Regions from separate parts of the Kitasatospora sp. NPDC001660 genome, predicted to be linked through region 2. Evidence: riboswitches for the same ligand, from Rfam matches in the RefSeq annotation. Region 2 holds a riboswitch; the other holds the start of a gene.
What was found. A riboswitch is a leader RNA that binds a small molecule or an ion and turns the genes downstream of it on or off. The one in region 2 is predicted to bind cobalamin.
Positions count from the first base shown of each region.

Region 1: linked by a shared signal. The riboswitch ahead of ACWCXH_RS13785 (cobalamin biosynthesis protein) and the one ahead of ACWCXH_RS02900 (ribonucleoside-diphosphate reductase subunit alpha) in region 2 are both predicted to bind cobalamin.

Region 1 covers NZ_JBSFGU010000010.1:71,067-78,251, forward strand. The annotation lists gene ACWCXH_RS13765 (phosphatidylserine decarboxylase) at 1-5, shown strand, start outside; gene ACWCXH_RS13770 (CDP-alcohol phosphatidyltransferase family protein) at 1-870, shown strand, start outside; gene ACWCXH_RS13775 (hypothetical protein) at 937-2,259, opposite strand; gene ACWCXH_RS13780 (alpha/beta hydrolase) at 2,897-3,985, opposite strand; cobalamin riboswitch at 4,374-4,545, shown strand; gene ACWCXH_RS13785 (cobalamin biosynthesis protein) at 4,648-5,613, shown strand; gene ACWCXH_RS13790 (cobyric acid synthase) at 5,663-7,185, shown strand, end outside.
Region 2 covers NZ_JBSFGU010000002.1:204,197-211,381, reverse strand. The annotation lists gene ACWCXH_RS02910 (glycoside hydrolase family 26 protein) at 1-824, shown strand, start outside; gene ACWCXH_RS02905 (GH12 family glycosyl hydrolase domain-containing protein) at 887-2,173, shown strand; cobalamin riboswitch at 2,218-2,382, shown strand; gene ACWCXH_RS02900 (ribonucleoside-diphosphate reductase subunit alpha) at 2,549-4,972, shown strand; gene ACWCXH_RS02895 (ribonucleotide-diphosphate reductase subunit beta) at 4,993-5,988, shown strand; gene ACWCXH_RS02890 (DUF397 domain-containing protein) at 6,053-6,316, opposite strand; gene ACWCXH_RS02885 (ferritin-like domain-containing protein) at 6,395-7,185, shown strand, end outside.

The DNA of each region.
Region 1 (7,185 bases), on a different contig from region 2:
ACTGATCCTGAGACGATCGTCGGCCTGGACGACGAGGAGACGGCACTGCGCCGCCGCCGCTGGGCACGCGACCGCGAGCTCCGCGCGCCGCGCTCGCCGCAGCACCTGTCCACCGCCGACTTCCTGACCCTGGGGAACGCCGTCTGCGGCTTCCTGGCGATCTACTCGATCACCACCGGGGTCCTGATCCCGCACATCACCAACCCGGACGTCGCTCCGGACCGGCACAGCGCGGCTACGGCCGTCACGCTGCTGCTGATCGGCTCGATGTGCGACCTGTTCGACGGCCTGGTGGCGCGCAAGCTGCGCTCCTCCGCCCTCGGCGCCGAGCTCGACAACCTGGCCGACCTGATCAGCTTCGGCATCGCGCCGGCCTACTTCGTCGCGGTCTGGGGCATGGTCTCGCAGGGCTCCAACCGAACGCTCTCGGCGCTGACCGCGCTGACCGTGCTGCTCGCGGTGGTCCTGCGGCTGGCCCGCTTCTCCGCCGTCAAGATGCGACCCGGGGTGTTCCAGGGCATGCCCTGCCCGATGGGCGCCATGACGGTCATCGCCATCGTGCTGCTCGACCCGCCGTACCTGCCCGGCCTGCTCGCCATCTTCGGCGCCGCGTACCTGATGGTCAGCCGGATCGAGTACCCGAAGCCGCAGGGCCTGCTGGCCACCGCCACGCTGTGCTGGATCGTGGTCTCCATCGGCTGCCTGGCCGCGTGGGCCACCGGCCTGCCCGGCGGCGACGCGCTCCTGCACGTCGGCGCCTTCGCCCAGATCACGCTCGCGGCCATGGCGCCGCTGCTGGTCATCCGGCGCAAGGTCGGCCAGAAGGTCGGCGACGTCCGCGCCCGGCGGGCGGAGTCGCGGCTCGGCTGAGCCCGATCGGCACAAGAAGGGCCCGGATCCGCTGTGGATCCGGGCCCTTCTTCCGTTCTGTGCGGGTCACGCCCCGCCGGTGTGGACGCTGAAGGCCGAGCGGCGGGCCGCACGGGCCACGCCCGGGTCCGGGTGCACGCCCGACACCGCCGTCAGCACCGAGGCCGCGCGCGGGTGCCCCGACTGCCGGGCCCGGGCGAACAGCCGCACCGGATCGCCCGCCGAGGCGCCCTCCACGTGCCCGACGAGCAGCTCGGTCTCGCCGTGGTCCAGCACCGCGGCCGCCGTGTCCACCCAGAGCCAGGCCGCGTCCTCCGCGCCCAGCACGTCGGCCGGCGACACGCCCTCGTCCGACTGCTCCGCGAGCCACAGCAGCGCGTACGGGCGCAGCACCGGCTCGTCCACGGCCGCGCGCACCGCCTGCTCGGCCGTGCTGCCGGCCACCCGCAGGGCCTCGAAGGCGAGGCCCCGCACGAGCGCGTCGTCGCCCTGCGCCGCGTCCAGCAGCTCCGCCACCGCCCGGTCCGCCGGACGGGCCGCGACCCAGGCGCGGTACTCGGCGCGGGCCGGGCCCGGCGAGTAGTCGGCGCAGGCGTTCAGCAGCTCGTAGGCGCTCTGCTCGATGTGGCCGGCCGCGGTCTGGGCGACCGTGCAGATCTCCTCCAGCTTCGCCCGCACCGCCCAGTGCCCGAGCGGCGAGAGCTCGGCGGCATCGTTCCTGCGCACGACGGCGCCGACCGCCGCCAGGCCGTCCAGCATCCAGTCCAGGACGGCGGCGACGTCCGAGGGCGCGGCCGGGGTGTCGATCTGCGGCTCGCGGCAGGTGCCGCGGACCGCCGACACGGCGGAGGCGGCGTGCGGGACGGGCGACAGGCCCGCGCCCCCGGTGCCGCCGACCCGGCGCTCGTCCAGGCCCCGGCGCAGCAGCTCCAGCAGCTCGCTGTCGGCGACCGGGCCGTCCACCAGGTGGAGGAAGGAGAGCAGCTGCGGGGCCTGGTCCACGGCCTGTCCGGCCAGCACCGCGAAGACGCCGCGCAGGGCGGCCGGCGGGACGGGCGCGAGCAGCGTCCAGGCGTCGAACAGCGCGGACCAGCCGCGCACCACGGCCTCGTCGTCGTGTTCCCAGGCGTGCAGCCGCCAGCCCGGTCCCGCCCCGCCGTCGCGGGCCTCGACCAGGCCGACCAGCAGCGCCTGGCCCCAGGCCTTGGCCGCGGCGCCGACCGTCATGGCCAGCGCGCGGCCCGCCGTGCGGGCGTCGTCGGGAAGCAGCTCGCCCCGCTTGTCGACCTCGTCGAGCTCCCCCGCCCAGCGGGCGATCCGGACGGCGTCCACCAGCATCCGGCGGGCCAGCGGAGCCAGCTCGGCGGGAGCGGGGAAGCCGTCCGGCACGGGAACCCGGCCACGGCCGGGCGCGGGTGCGGGGCCTCGTCGGCGGGGTACGCCGCCCCCGCCCGGCCTGGCCCCGACGGGCCGGTGGGCCGTACCGGGGAGGCGGGTCACCGTCGCACCGGTACCGATCGTCGGTGGGAGCGGGGCATCACGGTCGCGCGGGTTCCGAGACGTCACGTCGAGCAGTCTTCCCCTTGTACCGGCCTTCTGTCACATCCGGTTGGTTGTACGGACGGACCGGTTGTGGCAGCACCTCCGCAAGATCGGGCAACAGCGGCAAACCGCCTGGCCGGAAACGTGTGGCGGGACCATGCCAGGCCCGTTTGCGGCGATCACGGGGGGTGTCCGGCTGGATACGGAAAGGGGTGCGGCGAAGGGCGACCGGCCGACTTGTGAGGGGTGGCCGGCGGACGGCGCCGGGGAAACGTTCACCCTCCGGGATCGCCGGACGAGCTCCGCGTGGATGCGGATCGGCCAGGTCGGCGGCGGGGGAAATCGACCGGGCCGACTTCTCGCGCCGGAGGAATCGACTTCCGACGCCCGGCCGGCGTCGAGTGGCGGGTGGGGGGAAATGCGCGAAGAGGTGAAGCGGAGGAATGACCGCCTGGAATGTCCGGAAAGGGCCCGATGATCGTGGTCAGAGGAGGGGGGTGAGCCAGCGGCGGAGGAGTTCCGTGTAGTGCGCGGGGGCGGAGTTCCACAGGGCGGTGTGGTCGGCGCCCGGGAAGGCCTGGAGGCTCACGACGTCGGGGCGGGCCGCGGCGAGGTGCTGAGCCGCGCGGAACGGCGCGATCGGGTCGTCCGGGCTGTGCAGGACGAGGGTCGGGACGTGCAGGCCGGCGCCCTCGGCGAGGCGGGCGACGTCGGCCAGGCCGACCCCGGTGCGGCCCTCGGCGGCGAGGGCGCCGAGCTCGGCGACCGTCCGGGTGGAGCCGGTCCTGACCGCGTCGCGGCGGGCGGTCGCGGGGAGGTCGAGGACGGGCGAGTCCAGGACCATGCCGACGACGGCGCTCGACCAGGCCGAGCGGGCCGCGGCCTGCAGGCATATCGTGGCGCCGATCGACCAGCCGTACAGGATCACCCGGCCCGCGCCGCTGTCGAGGGCGAACCGCACGGCCGACTCGACGTCGCGCCACTCGGTCTCGCCGAAGTGGCTGAGCCCGTCCGGCGGGGCGGGCGCGCCCTGGTCGCCGCGGTAGGTGACGGCGAGGGCGGGCAGCGCGAGGCGCTGGAGGAGGGGCAGGACGGGGAGGGTCTGGCCGCGGTCGGCGCCGGGGCCGTGCACCAGGACCACCCAGGTGCCGCGCCTGCCGCCGAGGCGCCAGGCGGGCATGGCGCCCAGCTCGCCGGTGACGGCGGCCTCGGTGAACGGGAGGCCGAGGGCGGTCGTCGGGTCGCCGAGGTACACGCGCGGGGTGAGGCGGACTCCGGTGCCGGGGGCGAGGGTGCCCCGGTCGGCGCGGACGAGACGGCGGGTGACGCCCTGTTCGTCGCTGTGCAGGATGTCGTCGACGACGGCGTGGCCGTCACCGTCCCACTCGACCGCCCAGCAGCCGGGCTGCAGGACCGCGGGTGTCCGGTTGAAGGTGATCCGGTCGGCGGCGAGGCTCTGCACCAGGACGGGGCCGGACTCCGGCACGGCGGTCTGCGGGCGTACGAGCCGCTCGGACGCCCGGCGGCCGATCACCAGGACGGCGACCCCGGTGCCGACGGCGGCTGCCGCCACGACTGCTGCGGTTCCCCAACGCATATCGTTCCCCGCTCTGTGAGTCTCCTGGGCACTAGTTCACTAGGGGGAAAGGCCTGCGGCCAGTCGGATGGGCTGTATGGGGGAGGGTGTGAGGAGTCGCTGTACGGGGAAAGGGCGGGGCCGCGACCGGGCCAGGCAGACCCGACGCCTGGCGAGCGGCACGAAGCGCCGCCGGAGGTGCCTGCGGACCGCTGGACGATCGCACGGAGTGTCATGCCCCTGCGGTGGCGCGGATCGGAGGTGCTGACGGGGCCGCATCCGGCTCCGCGGCGGGCTCCCCCGGTGTGATCAACCCCTCCGTGACCTCGGTTGACTCCCGGTTCGGCCGCGTGATGGGATCCCAGGGCCAAACGGAGGCATGCAGAGGAAGCCGGTGCGAGTCCGGCGCGGTCCCGCCACTGTCACCGGGGAGCACGCTCGAAGTTTCCCTCCTCGCCCGTCAGCGGCCGGGAGGGGCCGACAGGCGGACCGTCAGCCATTGCTGGCAGGCTGCTGGACGGCTCCGGGGGTGCGTTCGACCCGGAAGCCAGGAGACTCTCGCCCCCGGTACGTCGATCCAGGGCGCGGACCCTGAGTGAGGACTCGCACGCGATGCAGGCTGCCCCGACCCGCCGAGCCCTCCCCTGTCCCCCACCGTCGTGCGCCCGCTGACCCGCGCCGCCGCGTTCGCGCTGGGCGCCGTCGCGGGCTACCTGGCGGACGCCCGGTACGCCGATCCGCGCCGCGGCCACCCGGTGGCCGTCTTCGGCGGTGCGGCGACGCGCCTGGAACGGCGGATGTGGCGGGACGACCGGGCGGCCGGGGCCGCGTACACGGCGCTCTGCGCGGGCGCGGTCGCGGCGGGCGCGGTGGTGCTGGACCGGACGGTGGGCCGCCGGCCGCTGGGGCGGGCCGCGCTGGCCGCCGCCGCGACGTGGACGGTGCTCGGCGGCACGTCGCTGACCCGGGAGGCCCGCACGATCGGCCGGTCGCTGGCCGCGGGCGACCTCCCGGCCGCCCGGGAGCGGCTGCCGCACCTCTGCGGGCGCGACCCGAGCGCGCTGGACGGGCAGCAGATCGCCCGCGCCGTCGTCGAGTCGGTGGCCGAGAACACCGCGGACGCCGTCGTGAACGCGCTGGCCTGGGGCGCCCTCGCCGGCACGCCCGGGCTGCTGGCGTTCCGCGCCGTCAACACGCTGGACGCGATGGTGGGCCACCGTTCGCCGCGCCACGCCCGGTTCGGCTGGGCCTCGGCCCGGCTGGACGACGTGGCGGGCTGGCCGGGCGCCCGGTTGACGGCGCTGCTGACGGTGGCCGCCGCGCCGGAGCCGCGGACGGCCTGGCGGGTGTGGCGGCGGGACGGTTCGGCGCACCCCAGCCCGAACGCGGGGCAGGCGGAGTCGGCGTTCGCGGGCGCGGTGGGCGTGCGGCTCGGCGGCACGCTGCGGTACGGGGAGCGTGTGGAGCACCGGCCGGTGCTGGGCGCGGAGTTGCGGCCGGTGGCGGTGGACGACATCGAGCGGGCCTGCGCGCTGTCGCGGCGGGTGGGCGCGCTGGCGCTGGGTACGACGGTCGCGGGGCATCTCGTGATCCGGGCCGTCCTAGGCAGGAGGGGAAGGGCATGAGCGAGCGGTGGGGGTCCCCCCGGCCGGGGGCTGGGGGAGAGGTGGGCGCATGAGCAACGCGCTGCTGGTCGCCGGGACGACCTCGGACGCGGGCAAGAGCGTCGTCACGGCGGGCATCTGCCGGTGGCTGGCCCGCCAGGGCGTCCGGGTCGCGCCGTTCAAGGCGCAGAACATGTCCCTGAACTCCTTCGTGACGGCCGACGGCGCCGAGATCGGCCGCGCCCAGGCGATGCAGGCGCAGGCGGCCCGGGTCGAGCCGGAGGCGGCGATGAACCCGGTGCTGCTGAAGCCCGGCGCGGACGGCCGCAGCCAGGTGGTGCTGCTGGGCAGGCCGGTCGCCGAGGTCGGTGCGCTGGACTACCGCGAGCGCAAGCCCGTCCTGCTGGAGCGCGCCCTGGAGTGCCTGGCGGACCTGCGCCGCCGGTACGACGTGGTGGTGTGCGAGGGCGCGGGCTCGCCCGCCGAGATCAACCTGCGGGACCGGGACATCGCCAACATGGGCCTGGCGACGGCCGCCGGGCTGCCCGTCGTGGTGGTCGGCGACATCGACCGCGGGGGCGTGTTCGCGGCGATGTACGGGACGCTGGCGCTGCTGTCCGCGCAGGACCAGCGGCACGTGGCGGGCTGGTTCGTCAACAAGTTCCGCGGGGACGCCCGGCTGCTGGCGCCCGGCCTGGAGATGCTGCACGACCTGACCGGCCGTCCGGTGCTCGGCACGCTGCCGATGCTGCCGGGGCTGTGGCTGGACGCCGAGGACTCGCTGGACCTGTCGACGGTCGTGGACCGGGTCGACGGGCGCGGGCCGCTCGGGGCGGACGTGCTGCGGGTGACCGTGGTGCGCTTCCCCCGGCTGTCGAACTTCACCGACGTGGACGCGCTGGCGCAGGAGCCGGGCGTGCTCGTGCGCTGGGCGACCCGGCCGGAGGAGCTGGCCGACGCCGACCTCGTGGTGCTGCCCGGCACCCGGGCCACCGTGGCCGACCTGGCCTGGCTGCGCGAGCGCGGGCTGGAGCCGGCGCTGAAGGCGAGGGCGGCGGCCGGGCTGCCGATCCTCGGGGTCTGCGGCGGCTACCAGATGCTGGCGGGCTCGATCGTCGACGACGTCGAGTCGAAGGCGGGTGCCGTCGACGGGCTCGGCCTGCTGCCGACGCACGTGCGGTTCGGCGTGGAGAAGGTGCTGGCGCGGCCGGTCGGCGAGGCGTACGGGCAGCGGGTCGAGGGCTACGAGATCCACCACGGGGTGGTGACGGTCGAGGGCGGCCGGGCGTTCGTCTCCGATGACCGCGGGCGGAGCCTGGACGGCTGCCGGGTGGGCGCGGTCTGGGGCACGACCTGGCACGGCGCGCTGGAGAACGACGGGTTCCGCCGCGAGTTCCTGCGTGAGGTGGCCGAGTTGGCGGGCCGGGCGTTCGTACCGGCGCCGGACACCTCGTTCGCCGCGGCGCGCGAGGCCCGGCTGGACCGGCTGGGGGACCTGATCGAGGAGCACGCGGACACCGACGCGCTGTGGAAGCTGATCGAGGGCGGGGTGCCGGCGGCCGGATCGCTGCCGTTCCTGCCGCCCGGGGCGCC
Region 2 (7,185 bases):
GCGGCGAGCAGCCCGAGTACGCCCTCTCCAACATCATCGACGGGAAGTTCGACGACTACGTCAAGACCTGGGCCGAGGGCATCAAGGGCCTCGGCTACCCGGTCGCGCTGCGCTTCGCCCACGAGATGAACGGCTACTGGTACCCGTGGGCCGAGCAGGCCAACGGGAACAAGAAGGGCCAGTACGTCCAGGCCTGGAAGCACGTCCACGACATCTTCAAGCAGGTCGGCGCGACCAAGGTCACCTGGGTGTGGAGCCCCAACGTCGACTACGAGAACGCCACCAGCCTCAACACGCTGTACCCGGGCGACGACTACGTCGACTGGATCGGCCTGTCCGGCTACTACGGCACCACCGGCGTCGAGAAGTACAAGTCCTTCGACCAGATCTTCCAGCCGACCATCAAGGAGCTCCGGGACTTCACCCAGAAGCCCGTGGTGATCACCGAGACCGGGGCCACCGACACCTCCGGGCTCAAGGCGCAGTGGATCACCGAGATGTTCTCGGAGCTCCCCCAGCACCCGGACATCATCGGCGTGATCTGGTACGAGGCGCGCAAGGAGGTCGACTGGCGGGTCGCCGCGTCCGAAGCGGCCTCCCAGGCGTACGCCGCCGGGGTCTCCGCGCCCCGCTACAACACGCCGTGGACCGTCCGCTCCGTGCCGGCCCTGACCGTCGCACCGCCGCCTCCCCCGGCGCCCTCCCCGGCGCCCGACCCGTCGCCGTCGGCCTCCCCGTCGGCCACCGCCAGGCCCAGCGTCCCGGCCCGGAAGCCGACCGCCACCGCCACCCGGCCGCGGTCGAGCTCCACCCCCGCCGGGTGAGCGCGCCCCAGGCCCGACCGACGGACCGTACGACCACGCAGCAGCAGGGAGGCGAGAACCCCGTGACCAACCCCGCCATGCCCGGAGCCGGGCACGTCGGCCGGCGCCCGTGGTGGGCGCTCGCGCCGGCCGCCGTCATCGTGCTGGTCCTGTGCGCCCTGCTGCTCCCCCGGGACCATCAGGAGCCCGCCAGGCCCGCCAAGGGCGCCCCGGTGGTCACCCCGCTGCCCGCCGCCACCGCCGGCGAGCTCTGCTCCACCGCGCAGAACCGTTACCCCTCGCAGGCCGTCGACTCCGGCCGCTACCTGATCAACCCCAACGAGTGGAACGCCACCGGCGGCCTGTGCATCAGCAGCACCGACGGCGCCACCGGCTTCAAGGTCACCCGCAGCGGCATCGGCCCGGCCAGCCTGACCGACCCCGGCCGCGGCCCCGGCGCCTACCCGCACATCAGCACCCAGTTCCAGCCCGGCACCGGACCGCTGCCCATCCCCGTCAGCAACCTGCGTTACGCGACCAGCAGTTGGCACACCACCCAGATCGACTCCGGCGTCTACAACGCCTCGTACGACATCTGGTACAGCAACAGCCGCACCAGCTGCTCGTTCACCGAGAGCGCCGAGCTGATGATCTGGCTGCGCGGCAACGGCAAGTCCCCGTTCGGCGACGAGGCCGGCGAGCTCCAGGCCGGCGGCACCTCCTACCGCGTGTACCAGGCGCCGAAGACCAGCAGCCACACGCTGATCACCTACGCGATGGCCACCAGCACGTCCTCCGTCACCGACCTGGACCTGCGGGCCTTCACCCGCGACGCCGTCCAGCGCGGCTACGTCCCGGCCGGTTCCTACCTGTGCGCCGTCCAGGCCGGGTTCGAGATCTGGGACGGCGGCGCCGGGCTCGGCAGCGACTCGTTCTCGTTCCAGGCGGCCGCCGGCCAGCCCAGCGGCGCGATCACCTCGGCCCTGCCGGGCCTGTGCCTGGACAGCCGGGTGAACGGCGACCCGGCCGCGGTCGGCGCGGGCACCTGTGACGGCTCTGCGGCCCAGACCTGGACGATGGCGGACGACGGCTCGATCGGCCAGTCCGGACGCTGCGTCGAGGACCCCGCCATCGGCTTCCCGGTCCTCACCGCCTGCACCTCCCGGCCCGACCAGCGCTGGCGGGTGACCCCGACGGGGCAGCTCGCGAACCAGGACACCGGGCGCTGCGTCGAAAACCCGACGAACCCGGGGGCCCCTTCGGGGACGGCTTCGGGGACGGCTCCGGGAGCCGCCGCGGGCGGCGCGCTGCAGGTGCGGATGCGCCCGTGCGACACCCGCACAGGGCAGGAATGGCACCCCCCGACCTGAGCAGTTTATCGCACGCCAGCTCGATTAACTGTGCCGCGCGACACTACATGTGGGGCTGCATCGGATTCCCGACACTAGATGTATGCTCATCCCTGCTGTCGACGCAGGGGAACCCGGTGCGAGTCCGGGACTGCCCCGCAGCGGTGTGCGGGCGGCTCAACCGAGCCGTGCCCGCGAGTCCGAGTACCTGCCGACGGTGTGCAGAGGCCCTCCCGCAGAGGCCGGCAGCACCAGTAGTACCTTCCGGGCCTCGCGGGCGGGCCGGGGATGACACCGTCGCGCGACGCGCCCATGTGCGCCCGCGCGCGTGCGCCCCTGCCCCGAACGGCCCGGCACCCCGATCACCGCCGCCGATCGCCGCCAGGAGAGAGCGCCTTGACCATCGCTGCCTCAGCAACCCTGCCCGCCCAGGGCTCCGGCTCCGCCCCCGCCGACCCCACGGTCTCCGACCCCGGCGGCGCGCTCCTGCGACTCCTCACCGACCGCAGCGCCGATCTCCCCCAGGTGGACCCCGGTCACGTCGCCGCCGCCGCGCTGCGCGGGCGCCACGCCGGCTCGGACTTCGCCGAGCTGCGCGGACTGGCCGTGGACGCCGCCGCGTCGATGATCGCCGAGGACCCCCAGTACTCGAAGCTGGCCGCCCGCCTGCTCGCCCTGGAGATCGTCGACGAGGCCGGCAGCCAGGGCGCCGTCTCCTTCGCCGCCTCCGTCGCCGTCGGCCACGCCGAGGGCCTCATCGGCGACACCACCGCCGCGTTCGTCGCCAAGCACGCCGCCGCCCTCGACGCCCTGATCGACCCCCAGGGCGACGACCGCTTCGAGTACTTCGGCCTGCGCACCGTGCAGTCCCGCTACCTGCTGCGCCACCCGATCACCCGGAAGGTCGTCGAGACCCCTCAGCACTTCCTGCTCCGTGTCGCCTGCGGCCTGGCGGTCGGCGACAGCGAGCAGTCGGTGCGCGAGGTCGCCGAGCTGTACGGCCTGATGAGCCGCCTGGAGTACCTGACCTCCTCGCCGACCCTGTTCAACTCCGGCACCCGGCACCCGCAGATGTCGAGCTGCTACCTGCTCGACTCGCCGCTGGACAACCTCGACTCGATCTACAACCGCTACGCGCAGATCGCCCGGCTGTCCAAGCACGCCGGCGGCATCGGCCTGTCCTACTCGCGCATCCGCTCGCGCGGCAGCCTGATCCGCGGCACCAACGGCAAGTCCAACGGCATCGTCCCGTTCCTGCGCACCCTCGACTCCTCGGTCGCCGCGGTCAACCAGGGCGGCCGCCGCAAGGGCGCGGCCTGCGTCTACCTGGAGACCTGGCACGCCGACATCGAGGAGTTCCTGGAGCTGCGCGACAACACCGGTGAGGAGGCGCGCCGCACCCACAACCTCAACCTGGCGCACTGGATCCCGGACGAGTTCATGCGCCGGGTCAACGCCAACGCGGACTGGTCGCTGTTCTCCCCCGCCGACGTGCCCGAGCTCGTCGACCTGTGGGGCGAGGAGTTCGACGAGGCCTACCGCAAGGCCGAGCAGGCCGGCAAGGCCGTCCGGACGATCCCGGCGCAGACCCTGTACGCCCGCATGATGCGCACCCTGGCGCAGACCGGCAACGGCTGGATGACCTTCAAGGACGCCTCCAACCGCGCCGCCAACCAGACCGCGCTGCCGGGCCGCACGGTGCACTCGTCCAACCTGTGCACCGAGATCCTGGAGGTCACGGACGACTCCGAGACCGCCGTCTGCAACCTCGGCTCGGTCAACCTCGGCGCGCACGTCGCCGCCGGGGCCACCGCTGCGGACCTTCTCGGCGCGATGGACTGGGAGCGGCTGGACGCCACCGTGCGCACCGCCGTCACCTTCCTCGACCGCGTGGTGGACATCAACTTCTACCCGACGGTCGAGGCCGGCGCCTCCAACTCCCGCTGGCGGCCGGTCGGCCTCGGCGTGATGGGCCTGCAGGACGTCTTCTTCAAGCTGCGGATCGGCTTCGACTCCGCGGAGGCGAAGCAGCTGTCCACGCTGATCGCCGAGCGCATCATGCTCACCGCCTACGAGCGCTCCGCCGACCTGGCCGAGCAGCTGGGCCGCCACGAGGCCTACGGCGAGACCCGCGCCGCGCGTGGCGAGCTGCACATCGACCATTTCCCTTCCGCCGCGCCGCAGTGGGCCGACCGCTGGACGGCCCTGCGCGCCCGCATCGCCGAGACCGGCCTGCGCAACTCGCTGCTGCTGGCCATCGCGCCGACCGCGACCATCGCGTCGATCGCCGGTGTGTACGAGTGCATCGAGCCGCAGGTGTCCAACCTGTTCAAGCGCGAGACCCTCTCCGGTGAGTTCCTCCAGGTCAACCCGTACCTGGTGCGCGAGCTCAAGGAGCTCGGCGTCTGGGACCAGCAGACCCGGGACGCGCTGCGCGACTCCAACGGGTCCGTCCAGGACTTCAACTGGCTGCCGGCCGAGGTCCGTTCGCTCTACCGGACGGCCTGGGAGCTGCCCCAGCGCGCGCTGATCGACCTGGCCGCGGCCCGCATGCCGTACATCGACCAGAGCCAGTCGCTCAACCTGTTCATGGCCGCGCCGACCATCGGCAAGCTCAGCTCGATGTACGCGTACGCGTGGAAGGTCGGTCTGAAGACCACCTACTACCTGCGCTCGCGCCCGGCGACCCGGATCGCCCAGGCCGCGTCGGGTACCGCCCGTGCTGCCGCGCCCGTCCCCGTTGCCACCCTCACCCCGGAGCAGGAAGCCGCCATCGCCTGCTCCCTGGAGAACCCCGAGTCCTGCGAGGCCTGCCAGTGAGCACCCCCGAAGACCGCAAGATGCTGCTCGACCCCGGCTTCGAGCTGACCCTGCGCCCGATGCGCTACCCGTCGTTCTACGACCGGTACCGGGACGCGATCAAGAACACCTGGACGGTGGAGGAGGTGGACCTGCACTCCGACGTCGCCGACCTGGCGAAGCTGAGCGAGGGCGAGCGCCACCTGATCGGCCGACTGGTCGCGTTCTTCGCGACGGGCGACTCGATCGTCGCGAACAACGTCGTGCTGAGCCTCTACAAGCACATCAACTCGCCGGAGGCGCGGCTGTACCTGTCGCGGCAGCTGTTCGAGGAGGCCGTGCATGTGCAGTTCTACCTGACGCTGCTCGACACCTACCTCCCCGACCCCGAGGACCGCGCGGCCGCGTTCGCCGCGGTGGAGAACATCCCCTCCATCGCGCAGAAGGCCAAGTTCTGCTTCAAGTACATGAACGCGGTCGACCACATCGACTCGCTGCAGACCAAGGAGGACCGCCGCGCGTTCCTCCTGAACCTGATCTGCTTCGCCGCGTGTGTCGAGGGCCTGTTCTTCTACGGCGCGTTCGCGTACGTGTACTGGTTCCGGAGCCGCGGTCTGCTGCACGGTCTCGCCACCGGCACCAACTGGGTGTTCCGCGACGAGTCCATGCACATGGACTTCGCGATGTCGGTCGTGGACACCGTCCGCGAGGAGGAGCCCGACCTCTTCGACGACGAGATGGCCAAGCAGGTCACGGAGATGCTGGAGGAGGCCGTCGAGGCCGAGCTCCAGTTCGCCCAGGACCTGTGCGGCGATGGTCTCGCCGGCATGAACACCGACTCCATGCGCCAGTACCTGGAGGCCGTGGCCGACCAGCGCCTGGCCCGCCTCGGCCTGCCGATCCGGTACGGGTCCACCAACCCGTTCGGCTTCATGGAGCTGCAGAACGTCCAGGAGCTGACCAACTTCTTCGAGCGCCGGGTCTCCGCCTACCAGGTCGCCGTCGAGGGTTCGGTCTCCTTCGACGACGACTTCTGAGCCCGCAGATACGAGAGAGGTGCCCCGCACGGCCACAGCCCGTGCGGGGCACCTCTCTGTTTGATCATTCGGTCGAAAACTCCCCGCCCTTGACCCCGGCGAGGAATGAGGACCAAGCATCAGCCGGGAAGAGCAGAGCCGGCCCGTCCGGATCCTTCGAGTCACGGACGGGCACGACACCGGTCACACCGCCGGCCACCTCGACGCAATCACCGCCCTGCCCGCTGTAACTGTCGCTCCGAACGACCCCGGCGCCACCGGCCGATGATCTTGGCGGCCACCCTGACTCCCCCGCCCGCGCGCGCCGCCCGTCCGGATGAACTCCCAGGCCACACCGGCATCACACGCATGCGCACAACCATTCCCCGACTACGGTCCGGCGGACAGCCGAACGAAAGGGGCACCCATGGCCACGGTTCTGGACTACGCGGGCGACGGCATCGTCCAGCTCATGAGCATGGCGGAGGAGGACTGGACCGAACAGGAGCTCAAGGACGCCCTCCAGCACGCGATCCTGCTGGAGCTCGCCACCATCCCGCCGTACGCCACCGCCCTCTGGTCGATCACGGACCCCGACAACACCAAGCCCGTCCGCCAGACCATCCACGACATCATCCTTGACGAGATGGCGCATTTCGGACTGGTCTGCAACATGCTCACCAGCATCGGCGGCACTGTCGTCCTCACCGACGACCTCGCCGTCCCCAAGTACCCGGGCGAGCTTCCCGGTGGCGTCAACCCCGGGCTGGTGGTCTACCTCAGCGGGTTGACCCGCGACTCGGCCAAGCTCTTCTCCGACATCGAGAAGCCCGAGAACCCGCTCGCCTTCGCTGTCGACGGCAACACGATCGGCGCCTTCTACCAGCGCATCGCCGACGTCTTCCCCAAGTACGCCCACCTCATCACCGGTCAGAAGCAGGTGAACACCTCGATCGGGAACCGCGTCATCAACCCGATGAGCACCATCGACGACGTGTTGGAGGCGATCCACGTCATCCAGACGCAGGGCGAGGGGACCACGGCCTCCCCGGAGGACCCCTTCCCCAGCGTCCCGGGCGAACTCGCCCACTACTACGCCTTCAAGGAGCTCGCCGTCGGCAAGAAGCTCGTCTACAACGACATGTCGCAGAAGTGGGAGTTCACCGGCGCCGACGTCCCGCTGCCGGACACCTTCCCGGTCGCCCGGGTGCCCGAGGG